3 regions of the Streptomyces sp. NPDC006332 genome follow, and region 3 is predicted to be linked to each of the others. Evidence: riboswitches for the same ligand, from Rfam matches in the RefSeq annotation. Region 3 holds a riboswitch; each other region holds the start of a gene.
What was found. A riboswitch is a leader RNA that binds a small molecule or an ion and turns the genes downstream of it on or off. The one in region 3 is predicted to bind cobalamin.
Positions count from the first base shown of each region.

Region 1: another riboswitch for cobalamin. It lies ahead of ABZ027_RS20725 (HoxN/HupN/NixA family nickel/cobalt transporter); the one in region 3 lies ahead of ABZ027_RS07425 (prenyltransferase/squalene oxidase repeat-containing protein).
Region 2: another riboswitch for cobalamin. It lies ahead of ABZ027_RS21170 (ABC transporter substrate-binding protein); the one in region 3 lies ahead of ABZ027_RS07425 (prenyltransferase/squalene oxidase repeat-containing protein).

Region 1 covers NZ_JBEXRA010000022.1:4,818-9,948, reverse strand. Annotated here, with positions in the region: gene ABZ027_RS20740 (immunity 21 family protein) at 1-91, opposite strand, end outside; gene ABZ027_RS20735 (YcnI family protein) at 162-899, opposite strand; gene ABZ027_RS20730 (hypothetical protein) at 937-1,524, opposite strand; gene ABZ027_RS20725 (HoxN/HupN/NixA family nickel/cobalt transporter) at 1,631-2,731, opposite strand; cobalamin riboswitch at 2,759-2,994, opposite strand; gene ABZ027_RS20720 (metalloregulator ArsR/SmtB family transcription factor) at 3,047-3,406, shown strand; gene ABZ027_RS20715 (SMC family ATPase) at 3,550-5,131, opposite strand, start outside.
Region 2 covers NZ_JBEXRA010000022.1:98,747-103,877, reverse strand. Annotated here, with positions in the region: gene ABZ027_RS21180 (ABC transporter ATP-binding protein) at 1-149, opposite strand, end outside; gene ABZ027_RS21175 (iron chelate uptake ABC transporter family permease subunit) at 146-1,144, opposite strand; gene ABZ027_RS21170 (ABC transporter substrate-binding protein) at 1,171-2,202, opposite strand; cobalamin riboswitch at 2,240-2,422, opposite strand; gene ABZ027_RS21165 (methylmalonyl-CoA mutase subunit beta) at 2,582-4,390, shown strand; gene scpA (methylmalonyl-CoA mutase) at 4,390-5,131, shown strand, end outside.
Region 3 covers NZ_JBEXRA010000005.1:218,871-224,001, reverse strand. Annotated here, with positions in the region: gene ABZ027_RS07435 (CbiQ family ECF transporter T component) at 1-146, opposite strand, end outside; gene ABZ027_RS07430 (SCO2322 family protein) at 136-807, opposite strand; gene ABZ027_RS07425 (prenyltransferase/squalene oxidase repeat-containing protein) at 804-2,036, opposite strand; cobalamin riboswitch at 2,143-2,266, opposite strand; gene ABZ027_RS07420 (phosphotransferase) at 2,326-2,985, shown strand; gene ABZ027_RS07415 (nuclear transport factor 2 family protein) at 2,982-3,416, opposite strand; gene ABZ027_RS07410 (MBL fold metallo-hydrolase) at 3,458-4,483, opposite strand; gene ABZ027_RS07405 (aldehyde dehydrogenase) at 4,694-5,131, shown strand, end outside.

The DNA.
Region 1 (5,131 bases), on a different contig from region 3:
AGAACGGCAGGACCGTCTCCGGCACCGCTATGAGCGGGCCGCCGCCCGATTCGACCCACTCCGCCACGCCCGGCTCCGCGTATCGCACCATGCGCCAGAACCTACACGGCCGCAAAGTCCGGCGAACCCCGGCCTCGGCAACCACAGTTCTGGCGTCCACCTCACTCGGGCCGGGTACCGCCGGAGCGGCTACGGATCACGGCGAAGGCCGCCACGGCCAGGCCCAGGACGCCCACGACCAGCCCGGCGACACCGAGACCGCGCGCGGTGGAGTCGCTGCTGTCGGAGGCGGCGGCCGCAGGGGTCTTTGCAGAGGACGCGGAGGCGGCCGGCACGCCGGAGTCGTCCGAGGCGCTCTTCGCGGTGAGTTTGAGGACCGGCGCCGGGTTCTCCGGCTCCTCGTCGCCCTGCGCCGCCTCCTCGATCCAGCGGACCGTCTTGCCGTCGGAATAGGTCTGGAGCGTCTTGAAGGTCAGCTGGTCGCTGTCCTCGGGCAGCTGGCCGAAGGCGACGTCGAAGTCCTCGTAGTGCCCGGGGCCGATCTTGCCGCCGGTCCAGGTGACTTCGGAGACCGCGTCGGTGATGGTGCCGTCGTCGGTCTTGACCGGCTTCTTGAGCTTGGTGTTCGTGACCTTGGCACTCCAGCCGTCCCGCGGGGAGACGAGGACGCCGAGGACGGGGTGGTCGGTGGGCAGGAACACCTGCACCTCGGTGGTGGAGGCGGTGTCCTCCTCGTTGGGGACGCGGAAGGTCAGGACGCCGTCGGTGGCGCCCTTGGCGTAGCTGTCGGGGTGGACGGTGACGTGCGCGGAGGCGATGCCCGCGGCGGCGAGGACTCCGGCCGCGGCGAGAGCGGTGACGGCGCCGACGCGGCGCAGCGTGATGCGTACTCGGGACATGTTGGGTCGATCTCCGTACTGGGAAGGTGTGTTGGGGTCAGATCGGGTACGGAGTCCCGGGTGGCGGGCCGCGCCGCTGCACCGCGTGCCGCAGCAGGAGGCGTGGGAGCGGGCGCGACCAGTCGGCCCGCCGACCCGGCCGAGCGACGTCCCGCGCGTCCGGCACCAGCCGTGTCCCGCCGCTCACCCGCCACCAGGCCGCAAGGCCCGGCACCAGCGCGGCGGTCCGGCGCAGCAGCGACCACAGAGCGGCCTCCCCGCGCCGCAGCCACCAGGTCAGCACCAGTGCCGCCGCGACATGAGCGGCGGTGGCGTGCGGGATCACGGCCTGCGTGTGGTACATGCGCATACCGTGCATGACCATGGTGGTGTGCGACCGTGCGGCGCCGAACGCGAGGTGCAGGCCGCCCTGGGCCGCCAGCGTCCCGGCGCCGATGGCCGCCAGCGACCGCTCCCGGCCGCCCAGCAGGTAGCCGGCCCCGAAGACCGGCACGAATCCGACGGCCTGCACCCACACGGCCGGTGCCACACCGGTCGCCAGTGTGTGCCCCCCGACGGCGAGCAGCACGCACAGCGCGGCGAACACCGCCGCGCGCAGGCTCCGCACCGCCGAGGACGCGCTCATGCCCTGATGCTGCCATGCGGCCGACGGATCTCCTCCGTCGCCCTGGCTGGAACACCACCACCGCGTCCTGCCCGGCGCGCCCGCCTCCTAGATCACGCGCCGGATGTCAGTCGCCCTCGGCGAGACGGGCGGCCCACCTCTGCTCCACCTTGGCCAGCCGCCAGTACGCCAGCGCCGCCGCCCACACGACCACGAACAGACCGACGATGATGTAACCGACGTTGTCCATGTCCAGGTCGGCGATCCAACCAGTCACCGTGTCGCGCAGACCGAGCTTCTCGTGCAGCACCCCGACCAGTTCGATGGTGCCGATCAGGAAGGCGACCGCGATGGACAGCCCGGTGATGGCGAGGTTGTAGAACACCTTGCGCACCGGGTTGGAGAACGCCCACTGGTAGGCGAAGTTCATGAACGTCCCGTCGAGGGTGTCGAACAGGCTCATCCCCGCGGCGAACAGCAGTGGCAGGCACAGGATCGCGTACCACGGCAGCCCCGCCGCGGCGCCGCTGCCCGCCATCACCATCAGGGTGACCTCGGTCGCGGTGTCGAAGCCCAGGCCGAAGAGGAAGCCCAGCGGAAACATCTGCCCGGGCCGGGTGATCGACCTGGTGAAGCGGCCCAGGACGCGGTTCATGAACCCCCGCGAGTCCAGATGCTGTTCGAGGGCGGTCTCGTCGTACGTGCCGGAGCGCATGGCCCGGAAGACCCGCAGGATGCCGACCAGTGCCACGAGGTTGAGCGCCGCGATGAGGTAGAGGAAGGTCCCGGAGACAGTCGTGCCGACGACACCGAGGGTCTGGTGGGTACGTGAGTCGTCGTTCATCAACGTGCCGGCGAGTTGTGCGCCTCCCGCCACCAGGGCGGCCATCACGACCACCACGCTGGAATGGCCGAGCGCGAACCAGAACCCGACCGACACCGGCCGCTTGCCGTCGGCCATCAGCTTGCGGGTGGTGTTGTCGATCGCGGCGATGTGATCGGCGTCGAACGCGTGCCGCATACCGAGCGTGTACGCGGTCACGCCGAGGCCGATCCCGAACGCCTTGGAACCGACCTCGTAGTGCGCCGGCACGACGAGCAGGAACAGAATGCCGAACGCCACGACGTGCAGCGCGGCGATCACCGCCAGGAGACCGGCGGTACGCACGGTGTCCTCGCGCCGCCAGCGAAAAACAGTGGGCACGTCGGGCCCGGTGGGCAGGGTCATACGGTCACGCTCCAGCACCTCGTGGATCACTTCGTGAAGTGCCGTGGCCGGTCTCCTGGCTTACGGGTACACACGTCTCCGTTCCGGCCTTCCCGTCCGCCCGGAGGCGAACAGTGACCGTGCACAACTGGGACGGAAACTCCCCGATCACAGTGGCGAGGGCCGCTCCGGCCTGAACCCCTCGAACCACGAAGGGCTGTCACCGGCTTCCCGAACACCACGGCCCGCCCACCGTACGGGCGACCACTCACTCCTGCATACCTGCGCGGCTACGCAGGTATGCAAGATCACACCGCGACCTGCGATATTGCTTCCATGCATCTCGTCCCCGCCGAACGCGCAGACCGCCGCACGATAGACGGCCACCGGGTCTGCGACGCCGTCGCCGCCATCGGCGAACCCGACCACGTCCGCGCCTGGGCGGAGCGATTCTCCCTGCTCTCCGATCCCCGGCGCCTCGCCCTCCTGCTGGCTCTGCGCGAGACGGGTCCGCTCGCTGTCTCCGACCTCGCCATCGCGACCGGAATGAATGACCCCGCCGTGTCCCAGGCCCTGCGGCTCCTGCGCGCCGCCGACATCGTGGCGGGCGAGAAGGAGGGGCGGGTGGTCCGCTACCGGATCATCGACCCGATCACCGCTGACCTGTTGAAGCACTGCGTCAGCAGGAGTGGCTGAGCGGCGACGACCTGAACGGCGGTGCGGCAGGAACCCGCGGTCGCCGAGCCGGCCGCTGAAGGAGCGCTCCACGCGCTCGGCTCGGTGACGACGAGCGTCGTGCACTCGTCCCCGCTGTCGCGCCGCCGCCTGGGGCGATGAGATCAGACGCCCCGCTGCCGCAGCGTCGACCCCGCTCGCCCCTTCACGACCTCCAACTGCGCGTGGATGCGCCGCCGCAGATCCGGGACGTGACTGACGATGCCCACGCTGCGGTCACGTTCGCGCAGGGAGTCGAGGACGTCGAGGACCTCGTCGAGGGTCTGGTCGTCGAGGCTGCCGAAGCCCTCGTCGATGAAGAGGGTGTCCAGCCGGACCCCGCCGGCCTCGTCGGTGACGACGTCCGCGAGGCCCAGGGCGAGGGCGAGCGAGGCGAAGAAGGTCTCCCCGCCGGACAGCGTGGCCGTGTCCCGCTCCCGCCCGGTCCAGGCGTCGACGACGTGCAGACCGAGCCCGCTGCGGCCGCGGCCGGTACGGTCGTCGGAGTGGACCAGGGTGTAGCGGCCCGAGGACATGCGCTGCAGCCGTACGGTCGCGGCGGCGGCCACCTGTTCCAGCCGGGCCGCCAGCACATACGACTCCAGGCGCATCTTGCGGTCGTTGTCCGCCGAGGTGCCCGCGGCGAGGCCGGCGAGGCGGGCCACCCGCTCGTACTCCTCACGCAGCGGCGCCAGCCGTCGCACGCCGGCGGCCGCACGCGCGGAGAGCCGGTCCAGTTCGGTGCAGCGCCGGGCCGCCGCGTCGCGGCCGGAGGCGGCGTCCCGCAGCCGCTGGGCGGCGGTGGCCGCGGTCCGCTCCGCCCCGGTGAGGTCGGCGGGCGGGCGCAGCGCGGCGGCCGCGGTGTCGGCCTCGGCGAGGACGGACCGTACGGCGGCCTCCTCCGACTGCCAGGCGTCCAGCCGTCGTTGGAGTTCACGGTGGGCCGTGTCATCCAGCAGGGCCGCGGCCGCGGCCTGCGGGGTGTCGAAGCCGTACCGGAAAGCGGCGTCGGCGAGGCGGGCGTCGGCGTCCTTGAGGCGCTGGGCGGTGTCCTCGGCGATCCGCGCGCACTCGGCGGCGTCACCGAGCAGCGCGACCCCGCGCTCCAACTGCGCGGCCCGCGCGGCCACGCTGTCGGCGTTTCCGCGTGCCTGGGCCAACTCGGCTTCCAGGGCGCTCTTCTCACGGTCCAGCCGCTCACGCCGTCCGACCCGCGCGGCGGCCCGCACGGCTGCCTGCTGCTGGGAGGCGGTCCGCTGTTCGTGCTCGCCCTCGGCGCGCCGCAGCTCCTCGCGCGCGGGGTGCAGCGCGGAGGCGTCCCTGCGCGCCCGCGCGTACAGACGCTCCAACTCCTCCGCTTCTTCGGCGAGTTGATCCGTGGGTATGTCACCGGCCTCGGCGGTCGCGACGGCCAGGGCCTCCCGTACGTCGCCCAGGCGCCGTTCCTCCTTCGTGTGCAGCTCCTCCGCCTGCTGGTAGGCGGTCAGCGCCCGCTCCTCCGCCTCCCGATCCACGTGCCCGGCGTCCTTGCGCGCCGGGGCGGGGTGCTCGGTGGCGCCGCAGACGGCGCAGGGGTCGCCGTCCGACAGTTGCGCGGCGAGTTCGGCGGCGATGCCCTGGAGGCGTTGCTCCTTGACGTCGAGCCAGTGCGCCTTGGCCGTCAGCGCCCGCTCCCGGGTGCGGCGGGCCTGCTCGGCGGCCGTTTCC
Region 2 (5,131 bases), on a different contig from region 3:
CCGGCGAGCAGGCGCAGGAGTGTGGACTTGCCGGAGCCGTTGGGGCCGAGCAGGCCGGTGACGGATCCGGGGGCCGCGGTGAGGCTGACCCCGTCCAGGATCAGCTGCCCGGCGGCGGTACGCGAGAGGCGGTCGGCGATGAGCGTCATCGGAGCGCCCTCCGGGTGCGGTACAGGACGAGGACGAACGCCGGTACGCCGATCAGGGAGGTGACGACGCCGACCGGTATCTCCTGCGGGTCGAGGACGGTACGGGCCAGGGTGTCGACCCACACCAGGAACACCGCCCCGGTGAGTGCGGTCACCGGCAGCAGCCGCGCGTGCCCGGGGCCGGTGAGGGCACGGGCGGCGTGCGGCAGGACCAGCCCGACGAAACCGATGGCGCCCGCCGAGCTGACCAGAGCGGCGGTCAGCAGGGCCGTGACGCAGAGCAGCACCAGCCGGGTCCGGGCGACGGAGATCCCGAGCGAGGCCGCCGCGTCCTGACCGAAGGCGAAGGCGTCCAGCGTCCGCGCGGATCCGAGGCACACGACGAGGGCGGCCGCCAGCGCGGTCAGGCACAGCCACACGTCGTTCCAGTCGGCGCCGCCGAGCGAGCCGAGCAGCCAGAACAGGACTCCCTGGGTGGTCTGGGCGTCGGCGGCCGTCAGGACGACGAAGGAGGTGAGCGCCGAGAACAGCTGCATGGCGGCGACTCCGGCCAGTACGACCCGGTCGGTCGTGGCGCCGAGGGTGTGGCTGAGCAGCAGCACCAGGGCGAAGGAGCAGACGGCTCCGACGAAGGCGCCGCCGGAGACGGACAGCGCGCCGCCACCCGCGCCGAGGACGACCACCACGACCGCGCCGGTGGAGGCTCCGGAGGAGACGCCGAGGACGAAGGGGTCGGCGAGCGGGTTGCGCAGCAGGGACTGCATGACCGCTCCGCACACGGCGAGCCCGGCGCCGCAGACGGCGGCGAGCAGGGTGCGGGGCAGGCGCAGGTTCCACACGATGCCGTCCCGGATCGGGGTCAGCCGCGAGGGTCCCCCGCCGAGATGAGCGGCCACCGCCGACCAGACGTCGCCGACGCCGATGTCCGCCGGGCCGATGGTGACGGCCACGGCGAGGGACCCGGCCAGGGTCACGAGGCCGGCCACCGTCCGCAACGCCGTGGCCGTGACGGACGAGGTCGTCACCCGGCGGGCCCGTCGGCGCGCAGGGCCGCGGCCACCTTCTCGACGCCGTCGACGGTGCGGATCGTGGGGTTCATGGCCTGGCCGCTGAGCGTGACGTACCTCTTGTTCTTCACCGCGTCCATGTTCCTGGTCGCCGGATCGGACTCCAGGAAGGCGATCTTCCGCGCGGCCGTCTCGGCGGTCTGCGAGTCGCGGGTGAGATCACCTATGACCAGGACGTCGGGGTTGCGGTCCGCGACGGTCTCCCAGTTGATCTGCGGCCATTCCTGCTTGGTGTCGTCGAAGACGTTCTTCGCGCCGAGCGCTTCGGTGATGATGCCGGGGGCTCCGCAGCAGCCCGCCATGTAGGGGGACTCCTGGTTGGCGAACCAGTACAGGACCGAGGTGTCGGAGGCGTCGATCCCCAAGGTGGCCTTGGCGACGCGGGTCTTCAGTGCCGCGACGAGCTTCGCGCCCCGTGCTTCGACGCCGAAGATCTTCGCCAGGTCCCGTATCTCGCCGTAGACCGATTCCATGGTCAGCGGCTCGGTGCGGGCACCGTCGCCGTCACCGCTGTTGTCCTTGCCCTCGCAGTCGGCCGGTGAGAGATAGGTCGGCACGCCCAGCTCCTCGAACTTCTCGCGCGGGGCCACGCCGCCCTGCCTCAGGGTGGAGGCGAAGGAGGCGGCGACGAAGTCGGGTTCGGTGTCCAGGACCTTCTCGAAGGAGGGCTGGTCGTCGGAGAGCCTGGGCACCCGGGCGTTGTCCTTCGCGAGGCCCTTCAGGACGGGGTCGGTCCAGGTGGCGGTGCCCGCCATCCGGTCGGCGAGGCCGAGGGAGAGCATGATCTCGGTGGTGCCCTGGTTCAGGGACACCGCTCGCTTCGGCGGCGACGGGATCCGGATCCGCTGCCCGCAGTTGTCCAGGGTGCGGCCCGTCGCGGTGGTGGGTGAGCCGGGGGGTCCGGTGGACGAGCCGCCGCAGGCCGTCAGGAGGAACGTCCCGGAAAGGAACAGGGCGGAGCGGCGGACTGCACGGGTGACGGGCACACAACATCCTCTGGCGTCGAGGGCCCGGTCGCGGGGCCCGTTCGTACGGGTCGCCAGCAGGTCTTCGGACTCGGGATCACCCGGCCGGAGCGCCTTCCCGGACCCTGGTCACATGTGACCGTCGTCCAGTGGCTCGCCTTGCCCCGCCCGTCACCCTCACCGCTGCGCGTCAGTTCCGGATTCGCACCGGATTCCCTTGACTGGCTTGGGCAAATTATCACGTTGTCGCACCGGCCCGAGGGGCAGCGCGGGGCGGGGCCGTCGTCCCGTCGGCACGTGGCCGGGCCCGGCAGGGCAACGCAGGTCACAGTGGCAGGGAGTGCAAGGTCACAGCGGTGTCCTCTGACGCTCCTTTGACGGTCTGGCCTAGCATCCGAGCATGACGGTCCTGCCTGACGACGGGCTCTCGCTGGCCGCCGAGTTCCCTGACGCGACGCACGAGCAGTGGCAACGCCTGGTGGCGGGCGTCCTGCGCAAGTCGGGAAAGGAAGTCTCGGGGGAAGCAGCGGAAGACGCCCTGTCCACCGCGTTGGAGGACGGGTTGCGCACCCGCCCCCTGTACACCGCGAACGATGTGACGCCCGAGCCCGGCTTCCCCGGGTTCCCCCCGTTCGTACGGGGCGGCCGGGCCGAGGGAAGCGTCACCGGCGGCTGGGACGTACGGCAACGGCACGCCGCGACCGGCGGCGACGCGGTGCTCGGGGATCTGGAGAACGGCGCCACCTCGCTGTGGCTGGTCGTCGGGACGGGCGGCCTGCCGCTCGGCTCCCTCGGCCGGGTCCTCGACGGCGTCCATCTCGACCTCGCGCCCGTCGTGCTGGACGCGGGGGGCGAATTCGACGCCGCCGCACGGGAGTTGCTGGGCCTGTACGAGGAGCGGGGCGTCGCCAAGCAGGCGGCGATCGGCAACCTGGGCGCCGACCCGCTGGCCCACGAGGCCCGTACGGGCGACGCCTCGGACTTCGCGCCGGTGGCCGCTCTCGCGCGGCTGTGCGCCGACGCGTACCCGGGGCTGCGGGCCCTGACCGTGGACGCGCTGCCGTACCACGAGGCCGGCGGTTCGGCCGCGCAGGAACTGGGCGCCTCTCTGGCGACCGGCGTCGCCTACCTGCGTGAGCTGACCGGGGCGGGGCTCAGTGTCGAACAGGCCTGTGCGCAGCTGGAGTTCCGGTATGCGGCCACCGCCGACCAGTTCCTCACCATCGCCAAGCTGCGCGCGGCCCGACGGCTGTGGGCGCGGGTCGCCGAGGTGTGCGGGGCTCCGGGCGCGGGGGCGCAGACGCAGCACGCCGTGACGTCGCCGGTGATGATGACGCGCCGTGACCCGTGGGTGAACATGCTGCGCACGACCATCGCCACGCTCGCCGCCGGGGTCGGCGGCGCCGACGCCGTCACCGGGCTGCCCTTCGACCACGCCGTGGGCCTGCCGGACGCGTTCGCACGTCGTATCGCCCGTAACACCTCGACGATCCTGGTCGAGGAGTCCCATCTGTCCCGGGTGATCGACCCGGCGGGCGGCTCCTGGTACGTGGAGCGACTGACGGACGAACTCGCCCACGCGGGCTGGGAGTTCTTCCAGCGGATCGAGGGTGTCGGCGGTCAAGCCGCCGCCCTGCGCTCGGGCCGTCTCGGTCAGGGCCTGGCGGACACCTGGGAGGCGCGCAGCGCGAAGCTGGCCAAGCGGCGCGAACCCATCACCGGGGTCAGCGAGTTCCCGCACCTCGCCGAACGTCCCGTGGAGCGTGAACCGGCTCCCGAGCCGCCGTCCGGCGGGCTGCCGCGGGTGCGGCGCGACGAGGCGTACGAGGCCCTGCGGGCGCGCTCCGACGCCCATCTCGCCGCCACCGGATCCAGGCCGCGCGTCTATCTGGCCGCGATCGGCCCGGCGTCCGCGCACACCGCGCGCACGACCTTCGCCGCCAACCTGTTCCAGGCCGGCGGCATCGAGCCCGTCACGGACGGAGCCTTCGAGGACAGCGGCGCCACCGAGGTCTGCCTGTGCTCCAGCGACACGCTGTACGAGGCGCAGGCCGACAGCACCGCCCGAGCCCTCAGGGCGGCCGGTGCCCGCCAGGTGTTCCTGGCCGGCCGTCCCGGGCAGTACACCGATGTCGACGCCTATGTCTTCGCGGGCTGTGACGCCGTCGCCGTACTCTCCGCCACCCTCGACCGCATGGGAGTGTCCTGATGGGAATCCCCGACTTCACCGGGATCGAGCTGGGGACGCCCACCACCGACGGCAGCGCCGACGAGTGGCGCAAGGCCGTCGAGAAGGCGACCGGCGGGGACGAGGCGTTCTGGGAGACCCCGGAAGGCATCGCGGTCAAGCCGCTGTACACCGGCCGTGACCTGGAGGGCCTGGACTTCCTGGGCACCTACCCGGGAGTCGCCCCGTACCTGCGCGGCCCCTATCCGACGATGTACGTCAACCAGCCGTGGACGATCCGCCAGTACGCGGGTTTCTCCACCGCCGAGGAGTCCAACGCCTTCTACCGCCGCAATCTCGCGGCCGGCCAGAAGGGCCTGTCGGTCGCCTTCGACCTGCCCACCCACCGCGGCTACGACAGCGACCACCCGCGGGTGACCGGCGACGTCGGCATGGCGGGCGTGGCGATCGACTCGATCTACGACATGCGGCAGCTCTTCGACGGCATCCCGCTGGACAAGATGACCGTGTCGATGACGATGAACGGCGCGGTGCTGCCCGTGCTCGCCCTCTACATCGTGGCGGCGGAGGAACAGGGCGTACCGCCCGAGAAGCTGGCCGGGACCATCCAGAACGACATCCTCAAGGAGTTCATGGTCCGCAACACGTACATCTATCCGCCGAAGCCGTCGATGCGGATCATCTCCGACATCTTCGCGTTCACCTCGCAGCGGATGCCGCGCTACAACTCCATCTCCATCTCGGGCTACCACATCCAGGAAG
Region 3 (5,131 bases):
GCGGCGATGAGCAGCGCCAGCAGGAGGGGGTTGGTGGTGCGGGTGGCGGCGGTGCCGAGGCCCAGGGCCCACAGCCACCAGGCACCGGGATGCAGCCCGGCCCGGTGCAGGGGCCGTCGGCCGGACCACTCGAGGCTACGACCCATCCCTGCGCCGCCTCGCCTGCCACGCCGCCGCCGCGCCCAGTACGGCGACGGCGGCCACCCCGGCGAACAGTCCGACGGAAGGTCCCCCGCCCGCCGAGTCCTTGTCCTTCGCCCGCGTCGGGTTCTGCTCCTCGGACGGGGCCCCCGGCGTCCTTCCCGTCGCCACCTGCTCCCCGCAGCCGGTCCTCGGGTAGCCCGCGATCGCGCACAGCAGAGCGCCGGTGTCGTAGCGCAGGGGTTTGGCGGCCGAGGCGAGGGCCTCCGCCGTCGTGGCGTCGGGGGAGACGACGGCGCACGCCGTTCGTCGCGTCGGTGGGCTCTCGCCGGACGGGGCGTCCGTCCTGGTGCCGAAGTCGATGACCAGGGCCACCCTCTTGCTGCCGTCGCGTGCGGGCGAGTGGGCGCAGATCGTGCCGAAGTCGGCCGTGCCGCGCGGCTGTGCGGCGTCGCCGGAGTCCTCGCTCACCGCGAAACGGAAGCCCTGGACGTCTCCGTCCGAGGGGCGGGCGGTGGAGGGGCCCTGGGTCGCGTACGTCCACCGCCCGCCGTCGCGGTCCCAGAAGGACCAGTAACGGTAACCGGCGGCCTGCGCCTGCCCCATGGCCCCCACCAGGAGGAACAGGACGGTCGCGAACAGCGTGACGGCAGGGCGTCGTGTCACGGCCGCTTCCCCTTGGCGCGGCCGCTGAGCAGAAAGCCGATGCCGGCCCCGGCGGCGAGCCCCGCGCCGACCATCCACCAGACGTTCTCTCCGCCCGAGCCGTCGTCCGCGGCGGACTCACCGGACTCACCCGGCGCACCGGATGCCGCGCTCGCCGTCCGCGGGGCCGGTCCCGTCGCGTTGAGCTGCCGCACCAGGTCTGTGCCGCCGAAGTCGCGCGGATCCGTGCCGGTCGCGTGCGCGGCGAACACCAACTGGGCGTAGGCGGCGGGCCCGTTCGACTTCGCCCACGCGGACGAGTTGCGCTCCAGCCACTTCAGGGGCCCGGCGGCCCGGTCGGCCCCGCCCTGCGCGGCGAGCGCCACGACGGCGTCGGCGGTGTTGCCGAAGTCGGGCCGGTCGGTGGCGCCGGGGAGGGCGGACATCAGGTGGCCGCCCTTCCCGAGCGCCTTGCTGAGATAGGCGGCGCCGTTGGCGGCGGCCCGCTGCGGAGAGGGGGAGCCGGCGTCCGAACAGGCGGCGGCCTCGGCCTTCTTGGCGGGCTCCACCCTCAGCCCCTTGCCGAGCGCGCCCACCACACCCGCCGCCGTGGCGTCCGCGTTGGCCGCCAACTTGCGCTTCTTGTCCGGCTGGAAGGCGAAGGCCCCGGCGCCCTCGCCCTCGCACGGCAGGGCGAGCTTCACCAGGGCGTCGTACGGCGACCGGCCGCCCTTCTGGATCCGCGCGGGCTTCTCCCCCACGGCGGTCAGCGCGCCGACGACGACGGACGTCGAGTTCGTGTCGCTGGCGCCGCCGGGTGCGTAGCCCCAGCCGCCGTCCGTGTTCTGCACGGACTTCAGCCAGGCGACGGCCTTGCCGGTGGCGGCCCGGTGGCCGCCGAGCGCGGTGAGCGCCTGGACGGCGGCGGCCGTGTTGTTGGTGTCGACCATGACCTTGGCGTCGCACGGCTTGGAGACGTCGGCGCGGAAGGGAGCGAAGGCGCCGTTCGCGCACTGCTGCCCGGTCAGCCAGTCCACGGCCGAGTTGGCGGGCCGTACGCCCACGGTGTGCTGGGCGAGCAGCGCGAGGGACTGACGCCAGACGCCGTCGTACGTCGGGTCGGAGCTGCCGTAGAGCCCGGCGGGGAGCGCGGGCGACGCGGACGGGGAGGCGGCTTCGGCGGGCGCGGCGACGGCGCCGAGCACGGCGGTGGCGGCGGCCAGGACCATGGCGCGGCGGCGGACGTTCATGATCGGCGGGTGCCTCTCCCTGGGGGAGCCAAACAGCACGGGACACCCCGGCGGCTCGGCTCCGTATACCTCGACGGTGCCGCACACCGGCCGGTCGCCGGTGCACGTGAGCCGGTCACCTCCGCGCGGGGCAATCCGGCTCACCGCCTCTACGGACGGCTCACGGTTGCGGGCCAGCGCCGGATTCACACCGGCTTCCCCCCGTACGGGCGTGATCACGACCGGTCCACTCTACCGGTGCGTGGGCAACGCCCTACGGGGTGCCCGCGGGTGACGGTAGGTTCCGCCCATGCCATCGACGGGGAAACTGCTCGGCTCGGGCCGCGCCGCGGACGTCTACGAGATCGACGAGGCGTGGGTGCTCCGCCGCGACCGACGGGGCTGGGGGGACGCGGTCGCGGAGGGCGTTGTGATGGAACACGTACATGCGCACGGCTACCCCGTTCCCCGGGTGCTGCTCTCCGGCTCCAGCCGCACCGAGCTGGTGATGGAGCGGCTGTACGGCCCGACGATGCTGGAAGCCTTCGGCTCGGGCCAGGTCGACGCGGGCGAGGCGGGAGGCGTCCTCGCCCGTCTCCTGCGCCACCTGCACACCCTTCCGGCCAGGCACTCCGACGCCCGCCTCCTCCACCTCGACCTGCACCCGGACAACGTGATCCTCGCCGCCGACGGCCCCCGGGTCATCGACTGGTCGAACGCGGAGGAGGGTGAACCGGGCCTGGACTGGGGCATGTCCGCGATGATCCTCGCTCAGGTCGCCGTCGGCGCCGAACCGCTCGCCGACCCGGCCCGCGCGATGCTCACGGCCCTCCTCGCCGACCCGTCCTGCCTCACCGAGACAGGTCTGCGGGAGGCAAGGCGACGGCGGGCCGCCAACCCCACGATGAGTCGACCGGAGGTGCAACTGCTCGGCTCCGCGGAGAAGTTGGTCCGGTCGCTGATGACCTAGGCGCGGGGAGTCGGGCCTCCGAAGGGCAGGAACAGGGTGCGGGAGGCCAGGAGCCAGGTGTTGTCCGGGGTGCGGTGGAAGGTGTCCTGATAGTGGCCGATCTGGACCGGAGGGCCGGCCGGGACCATGCCGCCCTGGTGGCCGTCGACGCGGTAGGTCGTGAAGTACGAGAGGGCTGTCGCCGTGTCCGGGGAGGTGACCGTGACGAGGATGTTGGACATCATGCGGCGGGACAGCCGGTCGGCGGGGCGGGAGCCGAAGTAGTCGCGCAGGGCGTCGCGTCCCCTGATCAGCCGCTCACCCGCCGGCCACTCCCAACTGCCGTCGTCCGTGAAGAGTTCGGCCACGGAGGACGGGTCGCCGAGGTCGAGACGGTGGACGAAGTCGACGATCAGACGTTCACAGGCGCGTTCGGCGAGAAGGTGCTCCATGGTCAAGTAGTAGACGGTCCGTGCGCGGCCCGGCCACCGGTTTACACGGCCACGTACGTCACCGGCTCGCTCCCCGTCACCGCCTCCGCCCGTCCCAGCTTCACCAGTCGGCGCAGATGGGCCTCGGCCTCCGAGACGGCGATGTTCCTGGAGCCGTGCGGGATCTGCTCCCAGGGGCGGTTCCACTCCATGCGCTCGGCGAGCTGCCAGGGGGTGAGGGGCTCGGCCAGGAGGGTGAGCAGGCCGTTGAGGCGGTCCTCGTGGTGGGCGAGCAACTCCCGTACCCGGGACGTCGCGTCGGTGAAGACGTGCTGGTGGGCCGGGAGCACCTCGGCGGGGGCGAGGCGGCCGACGCGCTCCAGGGAGTCCAGGTAGTCGCCGAGGGGGTCGGTGACCGTGGCGTCGTCCGGATCCTCGTACAGGCCGATGTGCGGGGTGATCTCGGGGAGCAGGTGGTCGCCGGAGAACAGGCGGCCGTGGCCCGGGAGCCGGGCGGGGTGCTCCTCCTCCAGGTGCAGGCAGACGTGGCCCGGGGTGTGGCCCGGGGTCCAGATCGCGCGCAGTCGGCGGCCCGCGAGGTCGAGGAGTTCACCGGGGACGATCTCCCGGTCGGGCAGCGCGGGGGCCAGCCCGGGCAGGGAGCGACGGCGGCCGGTGCGCAGGGGCGCCACGTGGTCCTCGGGGGCGCCGGCGGCTTCCAGCTTCGCCGTCATGTAGGTGAACCAGCGTTCGGGGCGGGTCGAGCGGGTCCGCCGTACGATCGCGCCGTCCGCCGCGTGCATCGCGATCCAGGCGCCGGACGCCTCGCGCACCCGGCCGGACAGGCCGTGGTGGTCGGGGTGGTGGTGGGTGATCACCACGCCGTGGATCTCGCCGGGGGAGGTGCCGCAGGCGGCCAGCCCGCCCGCGAGGGCGTCCCAGGAGGCCGGGTCGTCCCAGCCGGTGTCGATCAGTACCGGACCGCGGTCGGTGTCGACGACGTACACCAGGGTGTGGCCCAGGGGGTTGTCCGGGATGGGGACCCGCAGGGACCGGACGCCGCCCCCGTGGTCGTACACCTGCGTCATGGGCTCCCCAATCGCCGCGTGATCGCCGGGTTCCGGCCACGAGGCCGAGTATAACTAGAACGCGTTTCGATGGGAGCCCCGGACGACCTTCTTGTCGGGCCGGGACGACCTTCTCGCCCCTGTCTCGCCCGTGGACTCCTCCGAGTGGAACTGGTATCAGTTCCGTATCTGATGAACCGTCAGAGAAGTCGCTCCGGGGAGGCAGTCGCCATGACCGAGCTCGTGGAACACGGACAGCTGTTCATCGGCGGGGAGTTGACCGACCCCCTGGGCACGGACGTCATCGAGGTCATCTCCCCGCACACCGAAGAGGTCATCGGACGCGTGCCGCACGCCTCGACGGCGGACGTGGACCGGGCGGTGGCCGCCGCGCGCGCCGCCTTCGACGAGGGGCCCTGGCCGCGGATGTCGCTGGACGAGCGGATCGAGGTGGTCACCCGGATCAAGGACGCCATCGCCGTGCGGCACGAGGAGATCGCCCGGGTGATCTCCTCCGAGAACGGGTCGCCGTACTCCTGGAGCGTCCTCGCCCAGGCGCTCGGCGCGATGATGGTGTGGGACTCGGCGATCACGGTCGCGCGCAACTTCACGTACGAGGAGACCCGCGACGGCGTGCTCGGCCGCATCCTCGTCCGGCGGGAACCGGTC